Regions from separate parts of the Nodularia sp. LEGE 04288 genome, predicted to be linked through region 3. Evidence: predicted binding sites of a transcription regulator. Region 3 holds the regulator's gene; each other region holds the start of a gene.
What was found. The regulator HrcA, encoded in region 3, represses chaperone genes, less so after heat shock. The targets are predictions, from matches to a motif close to TTAGCACTCNNGANTCNNGAGTGCTAA.
Positions count from the first base shown of each region.

Region 1: a site for HrcA is predicted at 4,133-4,159, ahead of groL (chaperonin GroEL). Genes of this name have one in related genera too.
Region 2: a site for HrcA is predicted at 2,586-2,612, ahead of groES (co-chaperone GroES). Genes of this name have one in related genera too.

Region 1 covers NZ_CAWQOY010000171.1:82,872-89,361, reverse strand. The annotation lists RNA gene rnpB (RNase P RNA component class A) at 1-187, opposite strand, end outside; gene AACX33_RS25050 (hypothetical protein) at 237-935, opposite strand; gene corA (magnesium/cobalt transporter CorA) at 1,063-2,211, opposite strand; gene groL (chaperonin GroEL) at 2,421-4,100, opposite strand; gene AACX33_RS25035 (MraY family glycosyltransferase) at 4,260-5,342, shown strand; gene fabG (3-oxoacyl-[acyl-carrier-protein] reductase) at 5,541-6,287, opposite strand.
Region 2 covers NZ_CAWQOY010000055.1:45,895-52,384, forward strand. The annotation lists gene AACX33_RS04480 (DUF4351 domain-containing protein) at 79-405, opposite strand; gene groL (chaperonin GroEL) at 493-2,130, opposite strand; gene groES (co-chaperone GroES) at 2,247-2,558, opposite strand; gene AACX33_RS04495 (hypothetical protein) at 2,815-3,042, shown strand; gene AACX33_RS04500 (hypothetical protein) at 3,121-3,318, shown strand; gene AACX33_RS04505 (response regulator transcription factor) at 3,619-4,296, shown strand; gene AACX33_RS04510 (REP-associated tyrosine transposase) at 4,761-5,312, opposite strand; gene asnS (asparagine--tRNA ligase) at 5,606-6,490, opposite strand, start outside.
Region 3 covers NZ_CAWQOY010000124.1:4,804-11,293, reverse strand. The annotation lists gene AACX33_RS16075 (SDR family NAD(P)-dependent oxidoreductase) at 1-711, opposite strand, end outside; gene AACX33_RS16070 (chlorophyll a/b-binding protein) at 1,046-1,237, shown strand; gene crtW (beta-carotene ketolase CrtW) at 1,552-2,322, shown strand; gene AACX33_RS16060 (DUF2834 domain-containing protein) at 2,323-3,012, opposite strand; gene hrcA (heat-inducible transcriptional repressor HrcA) at 3,025-4,122, opposite strand; gene AACX33_RS16050 (rhodanese-like domain-containing protein) at 4,594-4,953, opposite strand; gene AACX33_RS16045 (DUF3352 domain-containing protein) at 5,125-6,490, shown strand, end outside.

The DNA of each region.
Region 1 (6,490 bases), on a different contig from region 3:
CAGTTGTCAGTTATCAGGTTTTCACTGTTCACTGTTCACTGTTCACTGAAGATGGCGGTATCTTTCTGTGGCACTATCCTCACGATCGCTCGCACTGGGCGTTATCCAGCAAGTTTGGTCTTTCGGGAGCCCGGACTTTCCTCAAACCAGTCAATCTGACTGATCTGCAACCGCCTGCGCCTACTCCCTCTCCAACTCCAGTGTAATCTGGGATGGCATCATGTGTCCGGTTCGGATTACTTCTTTTTCTTCCAAGGCAGAGCATAAGTCCAGGGTAATTTTCTAATCGTGAAGGGACAGTTGATAATGCACATCGGGGGGATATTGACACCTGGAGCTAGACCTACACGGACTTCAGAGATGCGTAGCACCAGCTGTAGTGAAAATTCCAACTCCTTTCTTTCTTGCATAAAGTCGTTATATAACTTTTTTTGCGGTGGTCCACCTTTGCTGAGACTGGTAATGTTAATTATGGGTTTTGTGGCTAAGTAGGTTCCATCTTTACGCTCAAAAACATCTTCTGCTGTGACTGTTTCCGAAAGTTTTTTCTGCGGAGCAATCAGACTAGGACTTTGCGGGACAGCTAAGTCACGGGTTAAGTCTGGTGATTTACGAATGACTCGGCGCGATTGCTTGCTATGTTCGACAACTAAAGAGCTATTATCCCAGTCAACATATATAGCTATATTGTCAGATTTATTCTCGATACTCAGGGATAAATCTTTAAGATCGTCTATGGGATATGAGGCTTTGAAGTTAACAGAAATCCCCACTTGGTCTTGGAGATTTTGTTCTTTGAGTTGCTCATCAACGACTGCTTTTTTAAATTCAAATTTAATTTGATCGTCGATAGACTCAACCATGCGGTTAAAGACGTAGGAAACGCCAATAATATAAAGGGTCAAAATAACTAAATTTTGGTCACCACTCCTCATAACTGTGAATTTTAACTCCCTGTAATATTTTTGTATATTTGACCAATAATTTCTTAATGGTACAATCCTTCTGATTTATCTGTGGGTCGAACCAAAATCTAAAATCTAAAATTGTTTGACTAATGAGCTATTTCCCATCTGGGTTAATTGTGGAAGAATTCTTGAGCCAACCTCGCCGCCAGAAGAAGAATAGCAAACCAAAAGCGATCGCTGCCATCACTGCCAAGCAAATTGGATAACCCCAATACCAATTCAGTTCAGGCATATTGTATGGAGATTTTTCGGTATTAAAATTCATCCCATATATTCCAGCTACAAAAGTTAAGGGAATAAAGATGGAAGAAATCACCGTTAGCAGCTTCATGATTTCATTCATTTTGTTACTCACTGAGGACAAATAAACATCCATTAATCCAGATGCTAGTTCCCGGTAATTTTCCACCATATCCATGACTTGCACGGCATGGTCGTAACAATCTCGCAGATAGATTTGCACTTCCGCTCCTATGAGTTCACTGCCATCTCGAATTAAAGAACTAGTTGCATTTCTCTGAGGCCAGATAGCACGACGTAGTTGCAGTAGTTCTCGCCTAACTTCATATATTTGTTGTAGTGTTTTTCGGGTAGGATTGAGGATGACTTCCTCCTCTAACTCTTCCATTCGCTCCCCGTACATTTCCAGTACTGGAAAAAAGCCATCAATAATGGCATCAAACAGGGCATAAGCTAAATAATCGGCTCCTTGTTTGCGAATGATCCCTTTACCTCTAGAAATTCGTAACCTCACTTCTTCAAAGCAATCATGCTCTGGTTCTTCCTGCACTGTGAGCAAATAATTTTTTCCCAAAACAAAACTCACTTGCTCGCTGTAAAAACCACAGTTGTTTTCCATTGGAACTACCATCTGGGCGATTATGAGTAATTGGTCTTCATAATCTTCAATTTTGGGACGTTCTCCCATATTGACTACATCTTCTAAAACTAGAGGATGTAAATCAAAAACTTTACCCAATCGTTGTAATGTGTCTGGATTACCTAATCCCTGTACATCCACCCAAGAGACAGATTCTTGATCTAGATAAGTCGCACATTCTTCAGGAATTTGTATTTGTTTGCGAATGAAGTTTGTTTGATTATAATCAAACAAAATAATTGTGGTATCTTCAGCATTTTCGTCAATGATGATCGTCCCTGGCAGAGTTCCTGGTTTGTGATAAAATTCCTTGTCGTAGAACTTTTTCACTGCTTTGGGTATACGGCGAAATTTTCTTACCATGCATTTTTTCCTAATACTTAATAGTCATTAGTTTATGATCAAAAACTTTCAATTTGGAACTTTTGACTTTTAAGGTTTTGTCAAATATTACATCAGTATGTAAGCGGTTATCATATCACTTGATTGTATTTGAATCAGCAAGGGTATAAAAAAACAGTTTGCCGTAACCAGACAAACTGCTGAAAAATATTTACATGAGGCTACAGAGTTTAGAACATACCCATGCCGCCCATGCCGCCCATACCGCCCATACCGCCCATGCCGCCCATGCCGCCCATGCCGCCCATATCAGGGGCTGGAGCCGCAGATTTTTTCTCTGGTTTTTCGACCACGATGGCTTCGGTGGTAATCACCATACCAGCAATGGAACCGGCATTTTGCAAAGCTGAACGCACGACTTTAGCAGGATCGATGATGCCAGCAGCAATCAAATCCTCAAATTTTCCAGTAGCGGCGTTGTAACCGATATTGCCACCGCTTTCTTTGACTTGAGAGACAATCACAGAACCTTCGTCACCAGCATTATCTGCTATTTGACGTAAGGGAGCTTCCAAGGCTCGTTTGATAATATCTGCGCCAATTCTTTCTTCTTCGCTCAGGCTGGCTTTGATTGCGTCTATTTTGCTAATCAAGTTAATTAGGGTTGTGCCACCACCGGGAACTATGCCTTCTTCCACGGCTGCTTTAGTGGCGTTGAGCGCGTCTTCAATCCGCAGTTTGCGGTCTTTGAGTTCGGTTTCTGTGGCTGCACCCACTTTAATGACTGCAACACCACCAGCTAGCTTGGCAATGCGTTCTTGGAGTTTTTCTTTATCGTAGTCAGAATCAGTTTCTGCTAATTGCTGACGAATTTGAGCAACCCGTGTTTGGACTTCTGGTTTGGTGTCACCAGCCGCGACGATTGTGGTGCTTTCTTTGTCAATGGTGATTTTGCGGGCTGTTCCCAGCATTTCCAAAGTAGCGGTGTCTAGGCTTAAACCGATTTCTTCAGAAATCATCTGTCCATCGGTGAGAATAGCAATGTCTTGTAACAACGCTTTACGGCGATCGCCAAATCCCGGAGCTTTAATCGCAGCCACAGCTAGGACACCGCGGGCTTTGTTGACTACCAAAGTTGCCAAAGCGTCGCCTTCTACGTCTTCAGCAATAATCAGCAAGGGTTGACCCAGACGGGCAACTTTTTCCAACACAGGAACTAAATCCTGAATGCTGCTGATTTTTTTGTCGGTAATCAGGATACGAGGGTTTTCAAATTCTACGAGCTGCCTGTCGTTGTTGGTGATGAAGTAGGGAGATACATAACCCCGGTCAATCTGCATCCCTTCCACAACTTCCAGTTCTGTGGTCAGAGATTTGGATTCTTCAACAGTGATTACACCGTCTTTGGTGACTCTTTGCATAGCCTCGGCAATCATCGCGCCGACTTCTTCATCATTACCAGAGGAAACAGTGGCAACTTGAGCGATCGCACTGCCTTCTACTGGCTTGGCCATTTGGGCAATTTCTTTCACCAGGGCTTCAATGGTTTTGTCGATTCCCCGCTTCAAGCTGATGGGGTTAGTACCAGCTGCGACGTTCTTCAAACCTTCTCTAATAATCGCCTGTGCTAAGACTGTGGCTGTCGTAGTGCCATCACCAGCGATATCCTTAGTTCTGGATGCCACTTCCTGAATCAGTCTCGCACCAGTGTTTTCTAAAGGGTCTTCTAATTCAACTTCTTGGGCGACAGTGATCCCATCATTGACGATTTGAGGTGCGCCATATTTTTTTTCTAACAGGACGTTGCGGCCTTTTGGCCCCAAGGTAATTTTCACTGCATCAGCCAGGGCGTTGACTCCCCGTTCTAGCGCCCGCCGTGAATCTTCATCAAAGGAAATAATTTTTGCCATGTTTAATCTCTCTAGCGGTTCCCTTAGACAATTTAGCACTCACAAAGGCAGAGTGCTAATCACCCAAGCAGTTCAGATTATAAATGCAAATAAAAAAAATTGATTAATATTACAGTTGATACTCATATAGGATACTGGCAGTAATGCTTGAATTGGGGGATGAATTTATACAACTTTCTTGAGTCCCTCGGCATTGCCGACCCTCGCGGCTCCGGCTGGTTGGCAGTATTATTTACATTTCTTTTGGCTTGGCTGGTAACGTGGCGTTTGATTCCCACAGTCCGCCAATTTGCCCTGCGGGTAGGTTGGGCTGACCAACCAAACGCTCGACGACTCAACCAGCAGCCCTTGCCCAATGCCGGGGGTTTGGCTATTTATGCGGGAGTAATTGCCGCAATGGTACTAGCTACCCTGTTACGACCTATTGCCCTGCAAAACGTATTGGCTCAAGTGCTAACTATTCTACTAGGAGGTTCAATCCTAGTGCTTGTCGGTTTTATTGATGATCAGTTCGGGTTACCGCCCTCTGTGCGCTTGTGGGCGCAGATTGTTACGGCATTGTTGCTGTATGCGAACGGCATCAGTATTGAGGTTGGTTTCAGTACACCCATTGACTCGCTGCTTTCTATTTCGGTGACGGTACTTTGGGTAGTTGGAATCACTAACGCGATCAATTTGATGGATGGTATGGATGGATTAGCGGGGGGAGTTAGTTTTATCACCGCTATGAGTTTATTAGGGGTTGCAGCCCAATTTCCCAATCGCGCCGCCGCTATTTTAGTGCTAGCAGCTTTAGGGGGTGGAGCCTTGGGCTTTTTGCGTCATAACTTCCACCCTTCAAAAATTATCATGGGTGATGCGGGTGCATACTTTTTTGGTTATGTGCTGGCTGCAACCAGTATTTTAGGTAATCTGCAAGAAAGTACCATTTTCGCCCTGGGACCGACAGTGTTATTTGTGCTGTTGCCTGTACTGGATACTACACAAGTGTTTATCCGCAGGTTATTGGCAGGAAAAAACCCTCTCAGTACCCCAGGTAAAGACCACCTACACCACCGTTTATTGGCTTTGGGATTTTCCCAGCCCCGTGCGGCGTTAACTCTGTGGTCAATCACTCTCGTTTTTAATTTGCTGGCCATGAGAATACAAGGCATGAATTTTGTGGTGATAATTTCTACCGCCATTAGTATTGTTTTTCTGTTGGGCTTTACTGTCTGGCGAAAAAATAGCCAACCATCTTGAGTTATTTCATGTCTGGTTAAAGACTTAACAGGGTAGCAATTTTACTTAAATAAACCACAATGTAGGGGAAAACAATTTGCACCCCTACAATATTTTGTGGTGCAAATATCTGAATTATTCAGCATGGCGCTTCAGATCCCCGACGAATTGAAGAAGTCGGGGATCTTTAAATGAATAAGCTTGATAACTGTTTACTGATTATGCCATGACCATGCCACCATCAACGTTAAAGACTTGTCCGGTAATATAAGCCGCAGCAGGATCGGCTGCTAGGAAGCGCACCATGCCGGCTATTTCTTCTGGTTGACCGTAGCGACCGAGGGGGATATATTTCAAAATATCTTCGGTGTTGCTGAGGTTGCTGGTCATGTCTGTGGCGATGAAACCAGGGGCGACGGCGTTGACTGTAATCCCACGCGAGGCTAGTTCTTTGGCGACGGTTTTAGTAAAACCAATGACTCCGGCTTTGGCGGCGCTGTAGTTGGCTTGACCTGGATTTCCCATTTGTCCGGCGACGGAGGCGATATTTATAATCCTTCCAGAACGTTGTTTGAGCATTATTTTACTGACTGCGCGTGTACATAAGAATACACCAGTTAAATTGAGGTCAATCACGGCTTGCCAATCTTCTGGCTTCATGCGTAATAGTAAGGTGTCGCGGGTAATTCCGGCGTTATTGACGAAGATATCAATGCGCTTGAATTTATCCATGACGGTGCTAATTAGTGTATCTACTTGCTCGGCTTTGGATACGTCTGCTTGGAGGGCGATCGCCTGACCGCCGGCGGCATTAATTTCTGCAACTACAGTGTCAGCAGCACCGCTAGAACTAGCATAATTAACTACGACAGTCGCGCCCTGTGTCGCTAATTCTAATGCGATCGCCCGGCCAATTCCCCGTGAAGCACCTGTAATAATTGCGACTTGTTCCTGTAAGATTCCCATAAATTAATCCTGTTGCTTTTTAAATAACCGCGCTAATGATCTTATGGTGATTTGTGCCTATATTTAAAGGATTTTAGATTTAGATGCTTCCTGAATCAGACATCTATACCTTTGGGAACAGTGGGAAATTAAGCAACAATAAAAACAAAATGATCATATACCGATTCTTTGAGGTACACATTACCATTGAAAGCAATCAATAA
Region 2 (6,490 bases), on a different contig from region 3:
TTTCTTTTTCTTTGCGCCTAATGCACTTCGTGCTGCGCTGGTGTGTGGAACAAACTCATATTCTCACTCAGCAACGCCCTAATGCTGCTGTTCTAACCAAGCTACCAAATCAGCAACTTCGGAAAAATCAAATAATGCTTCGCCTAAATCTTCTAAATCATCAGCAGATAAATTTCTCACCTGTGTCATTAATGAATCATTAACATCACCAAATCGTTTTTTAATCTGACGATTAATCATTTTGAATGCTTCTTTTTGAACGATATCTTGATAAATTACAGATTCTTTCATAATATCCTCCCGTAAAAATTGATGAACCAAATCCTTTTCAAACCGCAAACCTGCAAGAACTTCTACACAACCTGCAACACAATACATTATTTTTAGTGATTTAAACCACTTCACAAATCACTTGTCCTCACCCATGACATAAAAAAAACAGCCACCTCCATCAGGAAGCAGCTATTTTTCAATTTATGTGACTATGGAGTCTTAGTAATCGAAGTCACCGCCACCCATACCACCGCCACCAGCAGGAGCAGCATCTTTAGGCTCAGGCTTGTCAACGATGATACATTCGGTTGTCAACACCATACCAGCGATAGAAGCAGCGTTTTGCAGCGCAGAACGAGTTACCTTCGCAGGGTCAACAATACCAGCCTCTAACAAATCAACGAATTCGTTGGTTGCAGCATTGTAGCCGATGTTGAAATCTTTCTCTTTCACACGTTCAGCAATTACAGCACCATTCTGACCAGCGTTTTCAGCAATCCGCTTCAGAGGCGCGGGTAAAGCACGAACGACAATCAAAGCACCAATCAACTCTTCATCTTTGAGATTAGCTTTTGCCCAAGTTTCTAATTCAGGAGCAAGGTGAGCTAGAGTTGTACCACCACCGGGAACAATCCCTTCTTCTACAGCAGCTTTGGTAGCGTTGATCGCGTCTTCTAGGCGTAGCTTCTTATCTTTCATTTCGGTTTCAGTGGCTGCACCCACTTTCACCACAGCTACACCACCAGAGAGTTTAGCCAGACGTTCTTGCAGCTTCTCTTTGTCGTAAGAAGATTCGGTTTCTTCCATCTGACGACGGATTTGTTCGCAACGAGCCTTCACAGGGGCTTCGTTACCTTCAGCCACAATTGTTGTTGTGTCCTTGGTAATGGTGACACGGCGAGCTTTACCCAGGCTTTCCAGCTTGGTATTTTCTAGCTTCAAACCAGCGTCTTCGGTGACCAATTGACCACCAGTTAGAACAGCGATATCTTCTAGCATCGCTTTACGGCGATCGCCAAAACCAGGAGCTTTTACAGCCGCAACATTGAGTACACCACGCAAGCGGTTAACTACCAAAGTCGCTAAAGCTTCTTTTTCAATATCTTCGGCGATAATCACCAAAGGACGACCAGAGCGAGCTACTTGCTCTAAAACTGGTACGAGGTCTTGTACTAAAGCAATCTTCTTATCGGTGATTAGCAGGTAAGGTTCATCAAAAACCGTTTCCATGCGTTCAGCATCGGTAGCGAAATAAGGAGAGATATAGCCTTTTTCAAAGCGCATCCCTTCGGTGATTTCTAGCTCGGTGGTCATAGATTTCCCTTCTTCTAGGGAAATTACGCCTTCCTTGCCTACCTTGTCCATTGCTTGAGCAATCATCTGACCGACTTCTTCGTCGTTACCAGCTGAAATCGCAGCAACTTGGGCAATGGATTTAGAATCTTCTACTGGACGAGCGTGTTCTGCAATTTTCTCTACCAAGAAGGCGGAAGCTTTATCAATACCGCGCTTCAAAGAAATTGCATTAGCGCCTGCTGCAACGTTGCGTAAGCCTTCTTTGACCATCGCGTGAGCCAAAACGGTGGCAGTTGTGGTACCATCGCCAGCAGCGTCATTGGTCTTGGAAGCAGCTTGACGAATCAAAGCTACGCCAGTGTTTTCGATATGGTCTTCTAGTTCGATTTCTTTGGCGATGGTAACACCATCATTGACGATTTGGGGAGCGCCAAATTTCTTTTCTAGGACTACGTTACGACCTTTAGGGCCAAGGGTAACAGCTACGGCTTCAGCCAAGATGTCAATGCCTCGTTCCAGAGCGCGACGGGCGTTTTCGTTGTATATAATGCGTTTTGCCATATTTGTCTCTATTCAGGGAGTAAGTCAATTTGATTTGGAATTGGGCGTTGGGCATTGGGCATTGGGCGTTGGGCGTTTTTCTTCCCCACTCCCTACTCCCTACTCCCTACTCCCCATTACATGACGACTGCTAAGATGTCTTTTTCAGAAAGCAGTACGTATTCTTCTGTGCCGAGCTTGATGTCAGTGCCAGCGTACTTGGAGTACAACACTTTATCGCCGGTTTTGATGTCTAATTCTTGACGGGTACCGTCATCGTTACGCTTGCCAGGGCCAAGAGCGACTACTTCGCCTACTTGGGGTTTTTCCTGGGCATTATCGGGTAAAAACAGTCCACCTGCGGTCTTTTCTTCGGGGGCGCTTACTTTTACGAAAACGCGATCGCCTAGAGGTTTAACTGTGGAAACGCTTAAAGTTACAGCTGCCATAAATATTTATTTTCTTTTCTCTTAGAGTTAGCACTCTCAACTCCTGAGTGCTAATCTACCTAAAAGCAGCATAGGATGGCAATGATTAGTTGAGTACGGGTTACCGCACTAGGCGATCGCCTAATTACTTAAGTATTAATACTCAAATATTCTGATCTGTCGGGTTTTGCTCGGTAAGTTACGAATATTTTTATATAGCTAAATTTATTTGCAAAGCAGGGAAATTGTTATAGAACTGTAATCAGGGTGCCGCTCGATGAGTAACATTACAGTGATCCAGTGCCGCAGTCAAATCCCCAAAATCACTCAGTCTCTGGAAGATAAAGCCTTAAGTAATTGTGTAGAAACTTTAGGACTGGCAAAAATTCAGCGACACATTTTTATCTGTGCTGACGAGACAGTTGCTAACTTCTGTGCAAAACAAGTTAGTCTGGAATCTTGGGAATACTTCAAAAAAACGGCTAATTCAAGATTTAAAACTTGACCAGCCCCCAGAAAGTATCCCATTTGCATCGTTAGGACTAAAGCCAATTGCTTGCGAGTTTGTTGTTCTAGACCGATAATGGTGTTCTACCCAGATGGTGCATGGTATTGCCCAGCAAAACCAGAAGTTATTGAGCCAATCATCCCAGAACACTTGATAGGCATCATGGTGGTGGAGGAATATGCATTTTTAACCCATCTTTTGCCGCAAATTCCCCTACTTGCTTGTAAACCTTTGATCAAGGCTGAACATCCGCAGGATATGGTAAAGCAGTAAGCATCTGAAAGCGCGGGTTGTTTTGAAGTTAGGGTCATCTTGAGCCAATACGTACCTCGTGAATCGGAAGGATGATGATTTAATCAGTGTTTTTTCACCCGCCCCTTTCAAAGCGATATATAATAGCGCATTATAAATACTACTGCTCTACGTATCCTTACCGGAAGTTTGCCTATGAGCCGGAAGTCTTATAGAAAGTGGTCACCACTTTTGAGACTTCTAGAAAGCAAAAGCAAGTTAAGTAGGAAAAAGGACAACATCTCAATGATCCACCATAAAGGATAACCATTCAAGACCTTGATGGACCGAAGCGCGACAAGTGCCACTGCTATGAAAGAGCCCAGCATGAAAGATCACAAAAGACTGCTATTAATTGATGACGACCCTAACCTCATCTTGCTGGTGAAGGATTACCTGGAATTCAGAGGCTATGAAGTCAACACTGCCGAAAATGGACGAGAAGCTCTGGAAATTCTTGAACAAGATATTCCAGATATGATCATCTGTGACGTAATGATGCCGGAAATGGACGGATACACTTTTGTAGAACAAGTCCGACAAAATGAACGCACCGGCTGGATTCCCGTACTTTTCCTTTCAGCAAAAGGACAAAGTGCAGACCGAGTTAAAGGTCTGAATAAAGGGGCTGACGTATATATGGTCAAGCCCTTTGAACCAGAAGAACTCGTAGCACAAGTAGAATCTTCACTCAAGCAAACTACCCGTTGGAAAGAACACCAAGCCAAAGGAGGAGAAAACGGTTCCCGCATTCAGGTTCCCTTTGATGTCCAGTTAACCCCAACCGAACTGAAAGTAGTACAGTTTGTCGCTAGGGGTCTAGCTAACAGGGAAATTGCTGAAGAATTAAACGTTAGTCAGCGTACAGTTGAAAGCCATGTGTCCAATATGTTGGGTAAAACCAACCTCCACAACCGCACCGAATTAGCGCGTTGGGCGATTGAAAATCAAATGGCTTAAACTCTCAGCTTATTTCTGAAGTTCAGAGTTTTGAGTTAAAACACAGTAGCCCAAAACTCAAGCTGGTTATGGCATTTTGACTTCAGGTTGAAAGCTAATAGATTATGAATTGTGAAGCTAAATTTGGATTTTTTTAATTCAAACTTCATAATTCATAATTCATCATACAGTCCTCAACTGCGATGTTCCAACCCGGATATCACCTAAAATTATCACTACATCACCCCACGTAAATCTCCCCTCTGGGCAACTGCAAATAACCGTAGGGTGGGTTAGCGATAGCGTAACCCACCAAGAACCTATTCAAACTCTGTAAAGAATCGTAGGTTAGCGATAGCGTAACCCACCAAGAACCTATTCAAACTCTGTAAAGAATCGTAGGTTAGCGACAGCATAACCCACCAAGAACCTATTCAAATTCTGTAAAGAATCGTAGGTTAGCGACAGCATAACCCACCAAGAACCTATTCAAATTCAAGATCATGAGGTATGTTAGATATCTCATACCCTCCCCAACTCTCTTCATAAATACCCTGGGAAACAAATCGGTGAAAACTAGAAAACTGCCATTGGTTTGGATCTGCACATAATCCATGTTTGACAGGATTATAATGTATGTAATCGCAATGAGACGCAAAGTCTATTTCATCCCTTATTTCATGTTCCCAGAACCGACGCTGCCAGAGATTACTTTCTTTTTGTTTTTGACGTGAAACTGAAATTTTACTATCAAGCCCTAGCTTTTTTCCGCAGTGTTTGGTGACAAATGTTTTAATTAGCCGCCATCTTGTCGAATAATCGCTGTCTTCTTGTGGTAAAGTCCATATACAATGTAGATGATCTGGTAATAAAACCATAGCATCAATAGAAAATGGATATTTTTCACGCACATGATTAATAGCTAACCGCAAGGTGGTTCTAGCAATTTCGCTGCATAGCCATTTTTCGCGTTTATAAGTAACTTGTGTGAAAAAATAAGTTCCTCCTGCAACAGTATATCTTCTGTAGTCAGGCATAAGTTTTAAGTATTATTTTTCAAAATCATAACATGGTTAATGGTGGGTTACGCTGTCGCTAACCCACCCTACTGGACTGGCAAGGCTAAAATGTTGCAATAGATTTTTGAAAAAATTGAGATAAATCAATGTTTTCAGCTTTTCCCTAATGCACTATTTTAAGCTTGCCACGCCACTACGTTGTTTGTGGTCTTGTATTCATGTAGTAGGGTGGGTTAGGCACGTGAAGATGATTAATTTTCAGTGTAAGCAATATATTTATGCCGTAACCCACCATTAATTATTAATTATGTCTAAAATTCGGCACTTTGGGGTGTGCGGGGGAAGGGTATGACATCGCGGATATTCGCCATACCTGTCATAAATTGCACGAGTCTTTCAAAACCTAAGCCGAAACCAGCATGGGGAACAGTACCATAACGGCGTAAATCCATATACCACCATAAGTCTTCTGGTTGCATTCCTTGGGCTAAAATACGGCGTTCTAAAACTTCTAGGCGTTCTTCTCTTTGGGAACCGCCAATAATTTCGCCTATTTTAGGTGCAAGAATATCCATTGCGCGGACGGTTTTTTCATCATCGTTGACACGCATATAAAAGGCTTTGATTTGGGCGGGATAATCTGTGACAATTACGGGTTTTTTAAACAGTTGTTCGGCTAGATAGCGTTCATGTTCTGATTGTAAATCTAAGCCCCAATTGACTGGATATTCAAACTTGACATCGGCTTTTTCTAATAATTTGACTGCTTCTGTATAAGTTAAGCGCTCAAATTGATTATTAATAATATTATCGGCTGTTTCTAAGACGGTTTTATCAATGCGTTGGTTGAAAAATTCCATGTCTTCTGGGCATTTTTCTAAGACATATTTAAACACGTATTTCAGAAATGCTTCGGCTAAATCCATGTTCCCATCTAGGTCACAAAATGCCATTTCTGGCTCGACCATCCAAAATTCGGCGAGGTGGCGGGAGGTGTTAGAATTTTCTGCACGGAAGGTGGGGGCGAAGGTGTAGACGTTAGAAAAGGCCATGGCCATGACTTCGGCTTCTAACTGTCCGCTAACTGTTAAGTATGTGGGTTTACCAAAAAAGTCTTGGGTGTAATCTACTGCTTGATTTTCTGTGCGGGGAATATTTTTTAAATCCAAGCTGGTAACGCTGAATAGTTCTCCTGC
Region 3 (6,490 bases):
TTTTTGATGCTGGACTGCATCCCAAATAGCATTGGCTACATCTTCTGGCTTCTCAACTACAGGAGTTTTCAGCACATTATCAAGCTGTTCGCGTCGAGTTTGGATTTCTTGTTCATCCTCACCTCGAAAAACTGCCCGTTCCATAAAATTACTCTTGATTAAATTCGGATAAATCCCACAAACTTGAATACCTTTTGGCTGTAACTCTGCTTGCAGTGTTTCTGTTAACCCGGTCACCGCAAATTTACTCGTACAGTAAGGAACCATGTAAGCCGTAGGTACTTTACCCCCGATAGAACTGATATTAACTATGGTTCCCCTTCCCCGTTGCAGAAAATGAGGCAGAAGGGCATGGATGGTATGAATATATCCCCAAAGATTAGTGTCTATAACTTGATGCCAATCTTTGAGAGAAAATTGTTCTACTGGCCCTGATGCAAAGATACCTGCATTATTTACCAGAACATCGATATCACCATAATTTTCCAATGCGTTCTGCACTAATCTATCTACCTGAGATGGATCTTTGACATCGCAAGTAATCGTTAATGGTGCGGGATGACCAAGGTTTTGCACCTCTTGGGCTGTGGCTGCCAATGTGTCAGCTTGACGCGCTGTAAGTACGAGATTATAACCTTTGCGGGAAAATAACAGAGCCGTTGCTTTGCCGATGCCTTGAGACGCACCTGTAATTAATACTGTAGGAGCCATTCTCTAAAGTTTAAACAAATTACCGTATATCTATTAGTTTGGATAACAACACTCACGAAACCTTCTAACTTTCGTTAGATTTTTTATGACTTCTGAGATTTTTTTACTCTGATTGCCAGTGTTATGGCATTGCTCAATAATTTGTGCCAAAGGAGTTCCTGGTATCTTTAAAATACCGGAATTCTGGCATTTTCAATTTTCAAGAGTATTCCTCACAAACTTGAATAATTCCTCCTTTAGACTTGCTGACACTTTGGTACTAAAGACAGATAGCACTAACTGAGCAAGTAAATACTATGAAAAAGGTGATTTTATACTTTCAGGAAAATTGATTATGGGACTTTATCCTAGTGATGCCACTGAAACCGCTTACAATGACAAAGACCGTAACGCCTTGAAATTTGGGTTTACGCCTCAATCTGAACTTTGGAATGGACGCTTGGCGATGATCGGTTTTTTCGCTTACCTACTTTGGGATGCCAACGGCTACAGTGTAGTGCGGGAAGTCATCAAGTTCGTTTCCTAATCTGTCCGGCTCAGTTGTCGGTTGGGGCTGTTGAGAACATATCCACGATAAAATACTAGGTGTTGCGGATACTAAACTAATCAGTATCTTCACCCTGATTAATTATTCTCTTTAAAGTGAAGACAGTTTTTGGTATGGCGATTATTATGTGTAATAATAGTTAAGTTATCTTAATATTTGTACACATTATGGCAATCCTTGGCACTACCTAATGCAGAACGCTTACCACTAAAATTGGTTGCTGGCTAATGCTGAGTGCTTTTCCATAACTATATTTTGAGAATTTTCACCTGAAAGCTACGCGGAGTAAAAGCGTGATCCAGTTAGAACAACCACCATTACCTCAAATAAAAATCATTACCACACCAGCAGTGAAAAGTAAACCTCAGTTCTGGGGAATTTTCATGGCGATCGCCATTATTAGTGTATGGGCGATCAGCTTGGGTTTGTTACTTTATCTTGATATATCCCAATTCAAATTTTGGATGGTGTTGCCGATCATATTTTGGCAAACATTTTTATATACGGGATTATTTATTACAGCTCATGATGCCATGCATGGGGTGGTTTTTCCAAAAAATCCCCAAATCAACCATTTCATCGGCTCATTGTGCCTGTTTCTTTATGGTCTTTTACCTTATCAAAAACTTTTAAAAAAGCATTGGTTACATCACCATAATCCAGCCAGTGAAACAGATCCAGATTTTCACAACGGAAAGCATAAAAACTTCTTTGCTTGGTATTTATATTTTATGAAGCGTTACTGGAGTTGGCGACAAATTATTACATTAATGATTATTTATAACATCGTCAAATATGTATGGCATCTTCCAGAGGATAATCTCACTTATTTTTGGGTAATTCCCTCAATTTTAAGTTCCTTACAATTATTTTATTTTGGGACTTTTTTACCCCATAGTGAGCCGGCAGAAGGTTATAAAGACCCTCATCGTTCCCAAACTATTAGCCGCCCAATTTGGTGGTCATTCATAACTTGTTACCATTTTGGTTACCATTACGAACATCACGAATACCCTCATGTTCCTTGGTGGCAGTTACCAGAAATTTATAAAATGTCTAAATAATTATTGGGGGTTTGAAGGTAAAGGCGATGGGCTACGCCCCACCTGCGGCGATAGCGAAGCGCTGCTGCAAGCAGATCGCACAGATAAATAAATCAGTGGGCCGAATAGGGGAATCAAGGTGATTAACCAGAATAATGGCTGATTTTTCATCCCCCGACGTGCCATATCATCTCCCAATAATGCGGGAAATAAGAGAGAAAGTACGCAGAAGTCTAAACTCATCACATGGATGAAGCGGCTGGTTTGCCACTGCTGCACAAAATTTCCCCAATCTCCTTGTAAACCAGATGCGACTAGAATCACTGCGGCTATAGTCAAAATCAAACCAGTAATCCGAGAATCTAGCAACTTGAGCCAGAGATTCTTTTCACCAGAAAACTCCTGATTTGGTTCCCGTAAAGCTAAATAAGGCAATAAGGCAAAAGCCCCAACGGCAAAAGCAGCAGTAGCAAATGGCCAAGCTGGTATTTTTTGCCCTCTACCATCAAAAAACAAGACGGCACTGTAAATTACAGGCCAGATACCCATGAGGTTGAATAATGCGATGACTAGGGGGTTAATACCTTGCCATTTACCAAGAGAAAGATTTTGAATTAACTCAAATGTATCAGGTTGATCGGGAGGAGCCAGGAGAAAAGCATAGGTAAGAAATCCCAACCATAGTAGACTAAAGGCAATTTTTCTGAGCATGATTTAAATAAATTAACTAAAAGCTTCAGAGAGGTAATCAGCCGCAGCCGCGACAACTGCGATCGCACTTTCATAATCCAGGCGTGTCGGCCCCAAAACTCCCACACTTCCTACAGGTAGCAAACCTCGGCGATAGGTAGAAGTAATTAAGGTGCAGGTGCGTATCGGTTCTAGGGGGTTTTCTGTCCCAATGCGAACGGTTACCCTGGACTTACCCACCTCTTCCCCTTCCGGTTCTTCAAAGATTAATCGCCACAGTTGCTCTTGTTCTTCTTCCAGCAGGTGGATAATTGTCTGTGCTTGCTGTAATTGCGAAAATTCTGGCTGACGCAAAACTTCTGCTACCCCCCGCACCATAATTTGGGTTGTAGTTGGTGTGAGATTGCGGCGGGTTAATTCTGCAACTGAACCTTTCAAGAAGTCGCCATAACGTTGAAACTCTTGATCCAACTCACTCCAGTCCAGAGTGGCTAATTCCAAGAGACTGCGCCCCCGCAAGTGGGTATTCAAAAAGTTAGAGACAATCTGCAATTCATGATCTATTCCCTCTGGATCAAGTTTGGCTTCTTCCTCGGTTGGTGACAAATTCATCAGCTTGGAATGGGTTTCATAAGAGTCTGTGACCACAATCAGCATGATTTTGTTGGCTTCAATTTGCACTAATTGCAGATGTCGCAAAATTGCTGTCGTGGTTTGCGGCATAGTAATCAAGCTAATGCAGCCACTCACGGTTGCTAAAATTTGCGCTGCACCTTGTAGTACGGCTTCCAAACTCCAATCTTCCCAGTGGAGACGATTTTGCAGCGCTAGTTCTACCTCTTTGGCTAAAACATCCGTTCGCGTCGCCTCTCGCAGACCAGGTGTAATTAACTGGTCAACATAAATGCGATAGCCTGAGTCTGAAGGTATTCGTCCAGCAGAGGTGTGTGGCTGGTAAAGTAAACCAGATTTTTCTAACACACCCATCACATTCCGAATTGTGGCTGAACTTACACCCAGGTTATAGTCATCAACCAAAGCTTTTGAACCTACAGGCTCTGCTGTCGCGATATAGTGGCGTACTGTTGCCCAAAGTATATGCTGTTGTCGATTCGTTAACTGGACTTGCATAGGGTATGTTTTGCTGAAGGCAAATTTTAATTAAACTGGGAAAATTTCGGATTTGAAAGCCATAAATATGAATAATAGTTAATTAATTTAGCAAAATATTTAATTTTGTTGTACTCACTAATAGTCAACTTTCAGTTTTACGAGCAAAGTCAAACAATTTTAGATTTTGGATTTTGGATTTTGGATTGTCGATTGATTATACAGATAAATCTGGAGGTTTGTACCATTAAGGAACTATTGGTCAGTATTATTAAGTATTATTGCAGCTTCTGAAGCAAAAACCTGTATTTTTAAATACTTATTTTTAGAGAAAATTCATATATGCAAAATGTGTAAAGTCCAACTACTGCTGAGAGTAGCGAGTTTGATTTGCTTGATCCTCAACTGAGACAATCCTGTGTTAAGAATAGCATTGCTCCGATGTCAAAATTAGCCGCATCTTCGCAATGCCATCTTTCAGGGGATGATCAACTAATATTGGGGAATTGAATCATCAACTAATAGAGAATAGGCATCAATGCCACCCGTAATATTTTTAACATTTGTAAAACCTTGAACCATGAGCCACTGGCACATCTGGGCAGAGCGAATACCGTGGTGACATAATACAAGGGTTTCAGCTTGGGGATTGAACATGGTGGGGACTTGATCGCCCCATTCCACAAACTCGCTGAGGGGGAGGTTGACAAAACCCTCAATTTTAGCGGCTGCTAGTTCTTGAGGTTCGCGCACATCTACTAACTGAATACTTGCATCACCAGAAGACAGACGTTGCGCCAGTTCCTCTACACTAATCTGAGTAATGAGTTGACCAGAAGGATTCCCTGTCATGAGATTTTTGTAAACAACCTTATCACCTTTATGGTGACAGAAAATCTTTCTCCTAGCATCAGCATCTATTCCCCAGGGAGTAGCCATGAGTCATTTTCCATTACTCATTCAGCAATTCGCCGCTGATGGGCTTGCAAATCCAATCACTATCAAACTTCTTTCTGGTTTAGTATGTCTAATGTCAATAGTCAACGCTCATTGTTTGGTTTCTTGGTAGCTGGTGCGATCGCACTACTGATCATGTCCGCCGGATTATACTGGTTTTTCGCCAAATCTCCGGTTAACCTCCTGGCCTCTACCTCTAGTCCCAATGCTGCTATTTTCGTGTCAAAATTGGCTCCGGTGACGGTTTCGCTGCTAACGAATCCTGAGCGATTGCAATCTTTGGAGCGTCAAGGTGAATTATCTCAACTCAAAACCAGTTTATTGGCTAAGAGTGGCATCAATTACAAACAAGATATTCAGCCCTGGCTAGGAAATGAAATTACCCTCTCCGTCACGACTGTAGATATTGATCGCGACGCGGAGAATGGACGACAGCCAGGGTATCTCATGGCGCTAGCAACTGATAAACCAGAGAAAAGCCGCGAGTTTTTAGACTTGTTATTTTCTCGTAGGGTATTGGCTGGCGCAAATTTGGCTGTTGAGGAATATGAAGGCGTAAAGCTGATATCTGACTCCCAACCACAGCCGGATTCCCTAGCTGGTGCAGTTGTCGATGGCTTTGTCTTATTTGCCAATGATCGGTCGGTGCTGCGAGATGCAATTAATAACGTCCAGGCTCCTGATTTAAATTTGTCCAGTTCGTCTCAATACCAAAAAGCCACCCAACAACTGCCTAAAGCCTCCCTAGCAACGGCTTTTCTCAATCTTCCCGCCGTGGCCGAATGGCAAGGTTTAGAATTACCAGAAGCAATCTTCCATAGCCAAATTATTTCTTTGTCGTTGAACTCCAAGGGACTGCTAGCAGAAACTAACTTTCTGACTGATTCGGAAATTATCCCGGCTTCTGCACCACTTTCTCAAACTGTAAAGGCGTTAGAATATATACCAGATGCGGCAGGTTTGGTGATTTCCAGTTCTCATTTAGACAATTTGGGTAAAAGTGATTTAGCCCAACTCTGGACACAAGTCAAAACGGCGCTCTCTGGTTCTGGAACTGATGCAATTTCTACCTTGGTAAAACCTTTGGCAGAAGTTCAGAAAAGCCAGGGGATAAATTTGGCAGAGGATATCTTTAATTGGGTAAAAGGAGAATATGCCTTAGCGGTGTTACCCCATGCTGGAGAAGGCGCTGCTGGTTGGGTGTTTGTGGTGGAAAAATTAGAGGATGTCCCAGAAGGAATTTCGCGTTTAGATGCGATCGCCTCGTCTCGTGGACTCAGTATTAGTTCTTTCAACTTGAATCAACAAAAAATCTTTGCTTGGACAGAGTTAAATGCTGTCAGTAAAGAAACTGAGACTAAAGCCAGCCCAGCATTTGCTATTGAGGCTAAAGTTCAGGGAGTACACACAACTCTCGGAAATTACGAAATTT